2 regions of the Paenibacillus sp. FSL K6-1330 genome follow, and region 1 is predicted to be linked to the other one. Evidence: a T-box and tRNA genes for the amino acid it is inferred to sense, from the RefSeq annotation. Region 1 holds a T-box; the other holds one or more tRNA genes.
The links. The T-box of region 1 lies ahead of lysS (lysine--tRNA ligase). A T-box ahead of a tRNA ligase gene usually reads a tRNA of that ligase, here a tRNA-Lys.
Positions count from the first base shown of each region.

Region 2: it encodes a tRNA-Lys, which carries the amino acid that the T-box ahead of lysS (lysine--tRNA ligase) is inferred to sense. The anticodon was not compared.

Region 1 is NZ_CP150269.1:2,588,686-2,594,861, forward strand. Features, by position in the region: gene NYE54_RS11640 (signal peptide protein) at 1-485, shown strand, start outside; gene NYE54_RS11645 (DUF350 domain-containing protein) at 482-874, shown strand; gene NYE54_RS11650 (ion channel) at 909-1,931, shown strand; partial or broken gene NYE54_RS11655 (ROK family protein) at 2,253-2,436, shown strand; gene NYE54_RS11660 (Gfo/Idh/MocA family oxidoreductase) at 2,610-3,914, shown strand; T-box leader at 4,040-4,308, shown strand; gene lysS (lysine--tRNA ligase) at 4,405-5,931, shown strand; gene NYE54_RS11670 (GntR family transcriptional regulator) at 6,013-6,176, opposite strand, start outside.
Region 2 is NZ_CP150269.1:1,997,506-2,003,681, forward strand. Features, by position in the region: rRNA gene NYE54_RS08820 (23S ribosomal RNA) at 1-278, shown strand, start outside; rRNA gene rrf (5S ribosomal RNA) at 412-528, shown strand; tRNA gene NYE54_RS08830 (tRNA-Asn) at 538-613, shown strand; tRNA gene NYE54_RS08835 (tRNA-Ser) at 619-710, shown strand; tRNA gene NYE54_RS08840 (tRNA-Glu) at 728-802, shown strand; tRNA gene NYE54_RS08845 (tRNA-Val) at 938-1,013, shown strand; tRNA gene NYE54_RS08850 (tRNA-Met) at 1,101-1,177, shown strand; tRNA gene NYE54_RS08855 (tRNA-Asp) at 1,209-1,285, shown strand; tRNA gene NYE54_RS08860 (tRNA-Lys) at 1,306-1,381, shown strand; tRNA gene NYE54_RS08865 (tRNA-Gly) at 1,423-1,497, shown strand; tRNA gene NYE54_RS08870 (tRNA-Arg) at 1,502-1,578, shown strand; tRNA gene NYE54_RS08875 (tRNA-Leu) at 1,621-1,700, shown strand; tRNA gene NYE54_RS08880 (tRNA-Pro) at 1,709-1,782, shown strand; gene NYE54_RS08885 (BofC C-terminal domain-containing protein) at 1,930-2,643, shown strand; gene ruvC (crossover junction endodeoxyribonuclease RuvC) at 2,857-3,360, shown strand; gene ruvA (Holliday junction branch migration protein RuvA) at 3,357-3,974, shown strand; gene ruvB (Holliday junction branch migration DNA helicase RuvB) at 4,009-5,016, shown strand; gene NYE54_RS08905 (SpoIID/LytB domain-containing protein) at 5,074-6,176, shown strand, end outside.

The DNA of each region.
Region 1 (6,176 bases):
ACTACCGGATCATTGAAGGAACCGTCGGTGATTTGATTGGCGGCGATATGACCGTGCTGCCGGATAACGAGCTCCTGCCGAACGATAACAACTATGCTACCGGGGACAAAATTTGGACGCTTCAATTCATGGATGCGGAGCTTACCACGGATGCGAATCAACGTAATGATATCCGGTTATCGTCTTGGCAGACCCTTAAGTCGTTCAAGGACAAAAAGACGGCAGAATCGGATTTGACCAACCTGAAAGTCACGGTCAAAACTGACGTGAAGTTGGTTGGGGTTTATAAAACAACGTATAAAAAAGACACCAGGCATTTTGCTGTCATTGAACTGCCGACGGGCAATCGGATCAAGCAGCCGATCGATGAGAAGCGTTATGCCGCAATGGAAAAGAAGGACAAGGTTGATGTTGTATTGGAGGAAGTGCATGATTTCGCCGATTACGACTTGGCCTATGCAAAATTTCGGGGGTGGGCGGATTGACGGTCGTCATTAATATTGTAGTAAGTGTAATCTGCATTATCGTGCTTCAATTACTGGGTATGTTGATTTTCAGCTGGATGACCCGGTTTAACGACATGGAAGAGCTGAAGAAAGGCAATGTCGCGGTTGGTCTTGCCTTTGGCGGCAAGTTTATGGCAACAGCCATTATTCTGGGCATATCGGCGTATACGAATTCATCGATCTGGCACATGATACTGTGGTTTACCGTCGGGTATGTATGCTTGATCGTTGCCTATTGGGTATTTGAGCTGGCTACGCCGGGTCTTAAACTTTCCGAGCACCTGCAAAAGGGGAACGTAGCGATTGGCATTCTGCTTGCGATGGTGTTTATCGGTACAGCCTTTGCAATCAGCAGCCTGATTATTTAGAACGAATGGCACCATGGAGGAGAGGAGCAGAAACGTGCACTTTTTTCTAAGATTATCTTTGAAAATGATGCGTCTGCGCAAAACAACGATCAGCGTTCTTGTGGTACTGTTTGTGGTGCTGTGCTCGACCCTGGCATTTCTGCTGGAGCCCGAAACCTTTCACCATTGGTTTAACGCCCTTTATTGGGTGCTTACCACGATGGCAACCGTAGGTTATGGCGATTACTATGCAGCTACCATGCCAGGCAAGATATTAACGATATTCATCTATATCTTTGGCATCGGGCTGTTGAGTTTGGTGATCGGTAAGGTGATCGAATCGTTTGGAAGCATGCAGCGGCAGAGAGGAGCGGGCAGGTTGAATTTTAAGGGTAGTGGTCATGTCATCATAATCAATTGGAGCAAAAAAGCAATGTCCGCGATCGATGAGATTTTGTCGTATTCGCCGAAGTCCGAGATTGTGGTCATTGATGATACCAGTCAGCATCCTGTCGAACATCTCGAACAGGTTCATTTTGTAAGCGGCGATCCTGCAGCGGATGACGTGCTGATAAGAGCCAACATCCTGGAGGCCAGATCGGCCATAGTCTTTGCGGATGCTCGGATTGACGAATCGGCTCTCGTGGACGGCAAGTCGCTGCTGATTGTTTCCAGCATTGAACGGATTGCGCCAAATGTACATACCACGGTGGAGATCGTGCAGGAGAAGCATGTTCAGAATTTCCGCTACAATCATGTGAACGAGTTTGTGCTCTCGCACGATGCTGTGTCCCGATTAGCCGTACGCGCGGCCCTGCAGGAAGGAAACTCAGATGTGCTGATGCAGCTGCTCAGCCGCCAGCATGGCGATGATATTTACGAAGTGGCTTTAAATCCTGCATGGAATACTTACGGCGATGCCTTTCAGGATCTGCTGCGGCAAGGAGCGACGCTTATATCCGATCGCAACGACCTCAGCATCAACCGCAAGCTCGATGTGCCGATTCCGCGGGATGCGAGATTGTATGTGGTTTCGGACGAGGCGACCTATAAGCGGATTACCGGCAAGCTTGCCTGATAGGTGGATAAGTAAAATTTTGAACAATGGGGCTGTCCCAAAAGCAGGTCTACATACTTGACGAGATAGCTCGCCTTATGAAAAAAACGTTACAAATAAAGAAATGGCAGTACAGAGGAGAACATCCCTGAACCGTCATTTCTTTGTTTTGGTCTATTGCCGCCTTCTTCAGCAGGTTATGGGTGAGCGAAAGCCACCCGACCTCTGGGCGCACTTTGGACAAGCGCCAGGTCATTGACGTCAAGTGCGGTGCATCTTTCTGTAAAAATCACTGCTATCCAGCGTGATTGCCTTTATACTGGAAACTGAAAGAGTACCATACTTGGTACCGGCGTCGGAGCGGGTGCCGTGGTGGACGGCAAGCTGATCCATGGCCTGTCCCAATGGGACATATTATTGTTCGCCTCCGGAGGACACCTACGAAGGCACGTGTCCGTACCATAAGGATTGTCTTGAGGGCTTGGCAGCCGGCCCGTCGCTCGGTAGACGCTGGGGCATGGCCGGCGCGGCATGCCTATCCCTTGGTCGCTTGATGGATAAAGGATTTTTCCCTTTATATAAACGCCTATAAAATTTGGATTGTTCTACAATTGACTTAGGCAGAAGTTCGGGTATACCATACTATGGTAGATTGCCCGATGATGTTGTATCCACTTCATAGTTTCACAAGGAGTAATCATTATGACAATAAAGGCTATATTGATCGGCGCCGGTGTCCGCGGTGCGAACGTTTACGCACCTTATGCCAGGAATCACCCGGATCAATTGCAGTTTGTCGCAGTAGCAGAACCGGATCCGATACGAAGATCTTCGTTTGCGATGCAGTACCATATACCGGATGACCAGATCTACGAGGATTGGCGCGATGTGCTTCAGAAGCCTAGGTTTGCTGATGCTGTTTGGATCTGTACCCAAGATCGTATGCATTATGATGTTGCCATGCTTGCTCTTCGGCAAGGGTATCACGTCCTGCTTGAGAAGCCTATTTCCCCTTCCCCGCTGGAATGCCTGGAGCTGGAGGAGACGGCCCGAAAGAGCAACCGTTTACTGACTATCTGCCATGTTCTTCGATATACCCCATTTTGGTCCGGCATTCACCGGATTATTGAACGGGGCGATATCGGCAGGGTGGTGGATATTCAACTCAGAGAAAATATTGGATACGCGCATATGGCCCACAGCTATGTTCGCGGCAATTGGAATAATACAGCTTCGGCGAGTCCGATGATTTTGGCCAAGTCCTGCCATGACCTGGATTTGATCTCTTGGCTGATGGGGCAGGACTGCGTACGCCTTACTTCTTTCGGATCGCTGTTTCACTTTACCAAAGACCAGGCGCCGGAGGGGGCGACGGAGCGTTGCTCTAGCGGCTGCCCGCATCTGAAGGATTGTTGTTATGTGGATCTCCGCTACTATATGGGAGAAGGCCGGCGGAGAGCCAAGCATTTTTCGGACGATCTGTCCGATGCAATGATTCGGAGACAGCTGCCGAATACGCCGTACGGGCGCTGCGTCTATCACTGTGACAATGACGTCGTCGATCATCAAAACGTCAACATGCAGTTCCAGAACGGCGCAACGGCATCATTCTCGTTGTCCGCGTTTACGCATGACAGCTCCCGCACGGTTCAGATTTCAGGGACGCGCGGCGAGATCCGGGGGAATATGGCAAGACAGGAGTTTACGGTATATTCCTTCGTGGATGGCGGGCGCACGGAGATCCGGGTTGAAGACGAGGGCCGCGAAGGAACCGATTCGATGCTGAACGAGTTTTGCGAGCAGGTCAACTGCTTTACGGGCAGTTCCTTAACCTCGGCATCGGCTTCGATTCAGAGTCACATGATGGCATTTGCGGCAGAGGAATCCCGCTTGAATGAAGGGCAGTGCATTGAGTTAGGAAAGTTGATTACCAATTACAGAGAGGAAGCCAGCATTTTCCGAAACTCGAATGAAAACGGCGTCAATCGTTACTGCACCGTATGAAGACGAGGGGTGCTCCAGAGTCAAACCATGACTTTTGGACATCCCCATTTTTGGTCTGGCTGCCCATTAAGGGATTGACATTCGGATTTGCTTGGATTAATATGGCTTAAATATTACGAACACTTAGAAAAGCGATGAAGAGAAGAGTAGTTAAGATACGTTGTTTGCAGAGAGCTCCTGCCTGGTGAGAATGGAGCAGCAATATTCTTAATGAACAAAGACTCGGAGCTGCGTATGGAATTGGGCGGTTTGCTCAAGGATGTTACGCCGGGACTCTCCCGTTACAGAGATAGGGTATAAGCATCGTGATGCCGTACCTGAAGAGGTGAAGATGGCGACAAATTCACAAACCGGGGTGGTACCACGAAGCGTTTATAAAGCTCTCGTCCTCAAGATGACAATCTTGCGGATGGGAGCTTTTTTTGGTTGATACTAAAAGTAAAGGCAGGGGATCAGAATGCATTGGTCAGAATAATGGGCAGATCAGTTAATCGAGAGGTTTCCTGACAAACCGACTCTGGTATGCGCAGCCGGCATCAGCCCTTCCGGGGCTGTGCATATCGGCAATTTCCGGGAGATCGTAACGGTCCATTTTGTGGCAAGAGCGCTGGAAAAGAGGGGCAGGGACGTTCGTTTTATTTTTTCATGGGATGACTTCGATCGGTTCAGGAAGGTTCCCGCGGGGCTGGATCCGGCGTTTGAAAAGTTTATTGGCATGCCGTACGTCGAGGTTCCTTGTCCGTTCGGATGCCATTCTTCCTATGCGGCGCATTATGAGCAGGAGTTTGAGGCTTCCCTGGCGGCATTCGGGATCCAGCCCGAATTTATATATCAAAGCCGGGAATATCAGTCTGGACGATATCATCCGTTCATTCTGCATGCGATCAAGCACAGGGCCGAGATTTATAATATACTGCATGCCTTCAAAACGGGCGGAGCCCATGAGTATGAGCGAAATAGTTACTATCCTGTAAACGTGTATTGTCAGGTATGCAGAAGGGATACCACCGTCATACAACACTTCGACGAACCCGGAGAGAGCCTGACCTATGCCTGCCAATGCGGGCATCAAGCCACCTTGCCGATCCTTCGGGCAAACAATATCAAGTTGCAGTGGAAAATCGATTGGCCCATGCGCTGGAAGATGGAATGCGTGTCGTTTGAACCCGGGGGCAGAGACCACTCATCTGAAACGGGCAGTTATAACGTAGCCAAGGTCATTTCGGAGAGAATTTTCGGGAATCCGCCACCTTCGTATGCAGCCTATGAGTTTATTCGGATCAAGGGGAATCAGGCCAAAATGTCCAGCTCGACCGGAACCAATTACACCCCAGGCGATCTGCTGAAAATATACCCGCCTGAAATCATCCTGTATATGTTCGCGAAATATCAGCCGGATGCTTCCTTCCATATTGGACTTGATGAAGACGTGATCCGCAATTACACCGAATATGAACGATATCGGAATCAAGATGGTTCCAAGCACATGAGCGGCGATATTCAAGCAACGCTGGAACTTTCCGGGACAGACGGAAAACCGGGGCCGACTCCGAAATTCGGCCAGATCTCCGGCATACTGCCGCTCGTGGATTTTGACCGGCAGCTTCTGCAGGAGGTTTTGCACCGAGTGGGCGAAAAGGTTGAGCCGGAGCTGCTTGAACCCATTGCACGGCGAGCTGAGCATTGGATCAAATACCATTATCCGCAAAAGCAAATCTCCGTGAACGAAGAACAGGACCATGAGCTGTACGGGACGCTGGATTCAGTGGAGAAGCAATGGCTTCATCACTTTTGCGATCTGTTGAAGGATGATAAGCTCGATGATGCCAGCCGACTGGAGAAGATTTATGCGATCTGCCATCATGATGACAGCAAGACGGTGAGGAAAAATCAGAAGAGGTTGTTCGGTCTCATCTACCAGTTTGTCCTTCACCGCCATGAAGGTCCCCGTCTCCCGATCTTGATCCAAGTTGTCGGTGTACATCGACTGCTCGCTCTGCTGGATTTTCGGGAATGACACTTGGGTCAGCGGTCGGATGGATATATTCCAAAGTTAAAAACGCCCCTGTTTAACATTGGGCGTTTTTTCCTATAGAGTTCAGACCATCTCTCTCAGAATGCTTTGGCTGCTTTTTTCCAGCGTCATAGGAAACATTTTCACTTTCCCGGGCGATAAGGCTAGAACCTCTTCATATGCGGCGGCAGATGCATAGACCAGATCAGATTCCTCGATCCGTTGCAGTAGGTCCTCCCGATTATCCA
Region 2 (6,176 bases), 590 kb from region 1:
ATCTGTCGTGGGCGTAGGAAATTTGAGAGGAGCTGTCCTTAGTACGAGAGGACCGGGATGGACGTACCGCTGGTGCACCAGTTGTTCCGCCAGGAGCATGGCTGGGTAGCTACGTACGGAAGGGATAAGCGCTGAAAGCATCTAAGCGTGAAGCCCCCCTCAAGATGAGATTTCCCAACTAGTAAGACCCCTTGAAGACCACGAGGTAGATAGGTTGGAGGTGGAAGTGCAGCAATGCATGGAGCTGACCAATACTAATCGGTCGAGGGCTTATCCAAAACATATTTCAATGTGCTGCAAATTCGTTTCGTATCTAGTTTTCAGGTGATCAAAACTGAATTGTAAGTGTACAAGTTATACTTGCAAGGAGGATGATCACGGCATTTGGCGATGCCGGATCCTGAATATACGTTTGGTGGCGATAGCGGAAGGGTTCCACGCGTACCCATACCGAACACGACCGTTAAGCCTTCCAGCGCCGATGGTACTTGGACCGAAGGGTCCCGGGAGAGTAGGACGTCGCCAAGCGGTACATATTCCCTGATAGCTCAGTTGGTAGAGCACTCGACTGTTAATCGAGTTGTCACAGGTTCGAGTCCTGTTCGGGGAGCCACTTATGGAGAGGTGTCCGAGTTGGCCGAAGGAGCACGATTGGAAATCGTGTAGGCGCCAAAAGCGTCTCGAGGGTTCGAATCCCTCTCTCTCCGCCAGCAAGGACTGCATATATGGCCCGTTGGTCAAGGGGTTAAGACACCTCCCTTTCACGGAGGTAACAGGGGTTCGAATCCCCTACGGGTCACCACTTTCTTTAATGCATCAGGGGATGAGAATCCCGTCGGTTCGTCGGAGGGTAACTTCGTAAGCATAGACTTCGCAGTCTCGAACGAAGTGAGAGTATCCCCTACGGGTCACCATTATCTTTAACAACATTCCAGACGGAGGCTTAGCTCAGCTGGGAGAGCATCTGCCTTACAAGCAGAGGGTCGGGGGTTCGATCCCCTCAGCCTCCACCATGATTTATCCCCAAAAAGTGAAGCACATGCTTCGCAAGTAATTCCGATTACTTTTCGGGGGTCCCATATAAGCAACCCTTTTAATGACGCGGGGTGGAGCAGTTCGGTAGCTCGTCGGGCTCATAACCCGAAGGTCGTAGGTTCAAATCCTGCCCCCGCAACCAATTTTATATCGCGATAGCGATAATGCCTCATGGAACTGTGGTGTAGAGGCCTAACATGCCTGCCTGTCACGCAGGAGATCGCGGGTTCGAATCCCGTCAGTTCCGCCATTCTTTACTCTTAGTAATAAGAGCCATTAGCTCAGTTGGTAGAGCACCTGACTTTTAATCAGGGTGTCGAAGGTTCGAGTCCTTCATGGCTCACCATCTTTACCAAGAGAGCTTGAGACGGAATACATATTTACATTGCGGACGTGGCTCAGCGGTAGAGCATCGCCTTGCCAAGGCGAGGGTCGCGGGTTCGATTCCCGTCGTCCGCTCCATTTTGCGCCCTTAGCTCAGCTGGATAGAGCGTTTGACTACGAATCAAAAGGCCGGGAGTTCGAATCTCTCAGGGCGTGCCATTTTTTAAACTAATTTACTTACTCTATTTGAAATTTCATTGTGCCGGTGTGGCGGAATTGGCAGACGCGCGCGACTCAAAATCGTGAGGGAAACCGTGGGGGTTCGAGTCCCTTCACCGGCATTAATTAACGGGATGTAGCTCAGCTTGGTAGAGCACCTGGTTTGGGACCAGGGGGTCGCATGTTCAAATCGTGTCATCCCGATTCGAATCGAAAGACTGCTTTCAGTGTAACTGAAAGCAGTCTTTCTTTGTTATGGATTGAAAATGATGCTAATGGCAAAAGCGGAACTGAATAATTTGACAGCTTCCCGGTCACAATATGAAAAACATTGAATAGAAGGGGATAACCTTGAGTGTTTTTCATTTCTTTAAGAAGCTGTTCAGAAAACGGTGGAGACGCTGGAGACGCGCGATTTGGCCCTGTGCAATCCTATTGATCGCAGGTATCATGATATGGACCGGCCAGAATATAAAGGATCAGATGCATAAGCTGCTCACTGCTGCATCCGACGAAACGCCACTGGCCGTAGAAACGATGCATTACTTGCAGATCGCGGATGATAAGTTGGAAGAACGCCGGCAGGATCAGAGGGAATTTATGCAGAAGCTGAATACCTCGAAGGGAAAGAAGCATGTTCATGTTCGCATCACTTATGTATGTGGCATCGAAGAGCAGGATATGGGTAAGCTTACGGCGGACGGTATTTATGAACTGATGAATAAAAATCCTTTATGGCAGGGACGCTTGGATAACAAAGGAGTAGTTTGGCTGGAGCACACCGTATCCGACCTCTCCCCCGCCTGTAAGAGGCAAGCTTATATGAGTATCGATTCCCAAGGAAACTTAACGTTGTTTGATGGCCCACCGGAAGAAGAGAAAGTGATGCGGACCTTCTTTCAGCTGGATGTCGGTTCGATGGAGTCTTCTTTGCCCAAAGATGTGATCAAGCAGCTTGAAGATGGTATTCGAATCCAAGATATGGAAGAGTATAACAGTGTTCTGTCAACCTTTAGCGATTATGCACGGGATATGGCTGAGAATGTCATGAACCCGACCCCTTAAAATTGTCCCTGCTTTGTCGCTTGGTGACTGAAAATGCTGCTGCCCGGAATTTTTCCGGGCAGTTTTTTGCGTTGGAGGGGGATGTCAGCGGTCTCAATATAGTGGATACGTAACGGTTGCTTAAAGGATCAAAGTTTTTCCTCAACAGAGGTCGATCTTTTGTTATAATGAGAGAACGATACATATGTTCGCTTCATCAGAGGAGAGATTGGTTTGCGCATTTTAGGGATCGACCCCGGGATTGCGATTGTAGGTTTCGGGTTTGTAGATAAGGTTGGAAGTAAAGTCACACCGGTACAGTATGGCTGTATCCAGACGGAAGCCCATACACCGGATGAAGAGAGGCTGCAACACGTGTACGAAGGCATGCAGCAGCTTATTGATAAATATGAGCCTGAGGCCGTTGCTTTCGAGAAATTGTTTTTTAACCGCAACGTAACCACGGCGATGTCCGTATCCCAGGCCAGAGGAGTTCTTATCCTGGCTGCGGTCCAGCGCGGGCTCCTGATTGCAGAATATACGCCGATGCAGGTGAAGCAGGCGATTGTCGGCTATGGCAAGGCCGAGAAGAAACAGGTACAGGAGATGGTCAGGATGTTCCTAAAGTTGCAGAGCATTCCCAAACCTGACGATGTGGCGGATGCATTGGCAGTAGCGATCTGTCACGCGCATTCCTATACACTGAATTCCAAGTTAAATGAGGTATTGCGAAAATGATCGATTTTTTACGGGGACAGGTAGTCCACTTAGAGAGTGAATATATTGTACTGGATGTTCATGGGGTAGGATACCGGGTGTTCTGTCCGAATCCATATGCCTTTGCCAAAACCGAAGGAACCATCACGGTGTTTACACATCATCATGTCCGTGAAGATGCCATCCTGCTGTTTGGATTTCCGACACGGGAGGAACAGAAGCTGTTCCGTAAACTGATCGAAGTCTCGGGTATCGGTCCGCGTGTGGCGCTCGGCATATTGGGCGGGGGATCACCGGATCATGTGGTTTCCGCCATCTACCAGGAGAATGTATCCTTCTTAATCAAGCTTCCGGGAATCGGTAAGAAAACAGCGCAGCGCATGATTCTGGACCTGAAGGACAAGCTTGAGGGATTCGGAAATGCGAGCATGATGACAGGTCTTTTTGCCATCCAGGAGCCTGAATCGGATGATAGCGGCTCGGCGTGGTCCGAGGCTCGCGAGGGGCTGAAGGCGCTTGGTTATACGGATAGCGAGCTGGATAAAGTCTGGCTGAAGATCAAGGATTCCGGCGCAAGCGGCGAATCCGTCGATGTGCTCATGAAGCGGGCACTGCAGCAGCTATTCGCTGGTTAGATAGAGAATCGCTGCAGGAGAGGAGTTTATATAGATGGACGATCGAATTATTTCCGCCAATCTAATGATGGACGAACAGGCTGTCGAGCTTAGTCTGCGTCCACGCTATTTGGCTGAATATATAGGACAGAATCAAGTTAAGGAAAATCTCAAGGTATATATCGAAGCGGCAAAAATGCGTAACGAAGCGCTTGACCACGTGTTGTTGTACGGTCCTCCGGGACTCGGCAAAACGACACTGGCGAATATTATCGCCAATGAGCTTGGCGTTAATCTCCGTACGACTTCCGGTCCGGCAATCGAGCGACCGGGGGATCTGGCTGCACTTCTCACTAATCTGCAGGAAGGAGATGTCCTGTTTATTGATGAGATCCATCGGCTGCACCGGACGGTAGAGGAAGTGATGTATCCGGCGATGGAGGATTTTGCGCTGGATATTATGATCGGGAAAGGGCCAAGCGCACGCTCGGTACGTCTGGACCTGCCGCCGTTTACCTTAATTGGCGCCACTACCCGGGCTGGATTGCTCTCTGCGCCGCTTAGGGACCGTTTTGGCGTGGTAAGCCGTCTGGAATTCTATACGGTGGACGAGCTGAGTTACATTGTGTCACGCAATGCGGATCTTTTGGAGATCGAGATATTAGGAGAGGCAGCAGAAGAGATTGCCCTGAGGTCGCGGGGGACGCCCCGCATTGCCAACCGTCTCTTGAAACGGGTGCGTGATTATGCCCAGGTTCGAGGAGATGGCATGATAACGCCAAGCATTGCTCAGGAAGCGCTGAAAATGCTGCAGATCGATCCGATGGGACTGGACTTTATTGATCATAAAATGTTGAGCGCCATGATCAAAATCTTCCGTGGGGGACCTGTAGGTCTGGATACCATCGCGGCAACCATTGGAGAAGAAAGCCAAACCATTGAAGATGTTTATGAACCGTATCTCCTGCAGATCGGTTTCTTGCAGCGTACACCCCGGGGACGGGTTGTAACGCCCACAGCTTATCAACATTTAGGTATTCCCTTCCCTGAGGATCGTAGTTAGATTATAGAATCATTACATTCATACCAAATCCTAATAGCTACAGGAGGAAAGACTTAAATGGATAGAAACTGGACGAAATCATTATTCGGTTGGACCACTAAGGGACTCTTGTCACTGGCTGTTGCCGGAACCTTATGGAGCTCGCCTGCAGTACATGCGGCCGCGCCTTCAATAGATACGATTCGTGTTGCGATGTTTTTGGATCTGGGAAGTCAGTATAAATCAACAACCAATGCCGTTACGCTGAAATCCGCTGATGCCCTGACGGCATCGCTGCTTGTATCCGGTGCTCAGCAGACTTTGATGAGCATTCCAGCAAACCAGCAGGTCCGAATGAGTGTGGATACATACCGCGTCAAGGTGCTTGAGACCACGGATTGGAAAACAGCTTCGGAAGCGGCGAAAAAACTGGAGGCGACGAATGACAAACCGACGCTGTTTGCAGATGGCAATGTATACAAACTATATGCCGGTATGTATGGGACAGAGAAAGCGGCCGTGGACGCGGCAACGCGAACTGCGAAGACGGTAGCTGCATATCTGAATGGTCAAACGCCTTCTGTTAAAGGCGGACTGCATTTGTCTGCGGGATCGTACGGATCGGAGGCTGAGGCGGAGTCTGTACGTAAGAAGTATGCAAATGCCAGCATGGATGCCTTCAATGTTGTGGTACCAAACGGAGGTGCATCCGCTTATGAGGTTTGGGTAGGCGAGGCAGCCAACACAGCCGATCTGGCTGCAGTCAGACAGGAAGCTGCTCCAATATCCGGCGCCCTCGTTGAAATGAATGCCGCAACCACGGGTCTGATGATGAGACGAGATGTAAGCCTGAACCTTGCGACTCCTCAAGAGACACAGCATTATATGTTGTCAGGTGGTCAGTCGGTTCTGCGGGTAGAAGGAAGCTCAGGTGCCGGAACGAATGTGAAGGAGCGATCGGATCGCTCCTATCGAGGCGCTTTGGAGATCGGACAAAAGAACGGTCAATTGTATCTCGTCAATGAACTGCCGTTCCAGCAGTACCTGTATTCCGTCGTTGGAGCCGAGGTGCCATCTACTTGGGGTGTTGAAGCGCTGAAAGCACAGGCTGTAGCGGCACGCAGCTATGCGCTCTTCCAAGGAAATAAGTTCGAAGTAGCCCATGTCGTGGACACAACGCT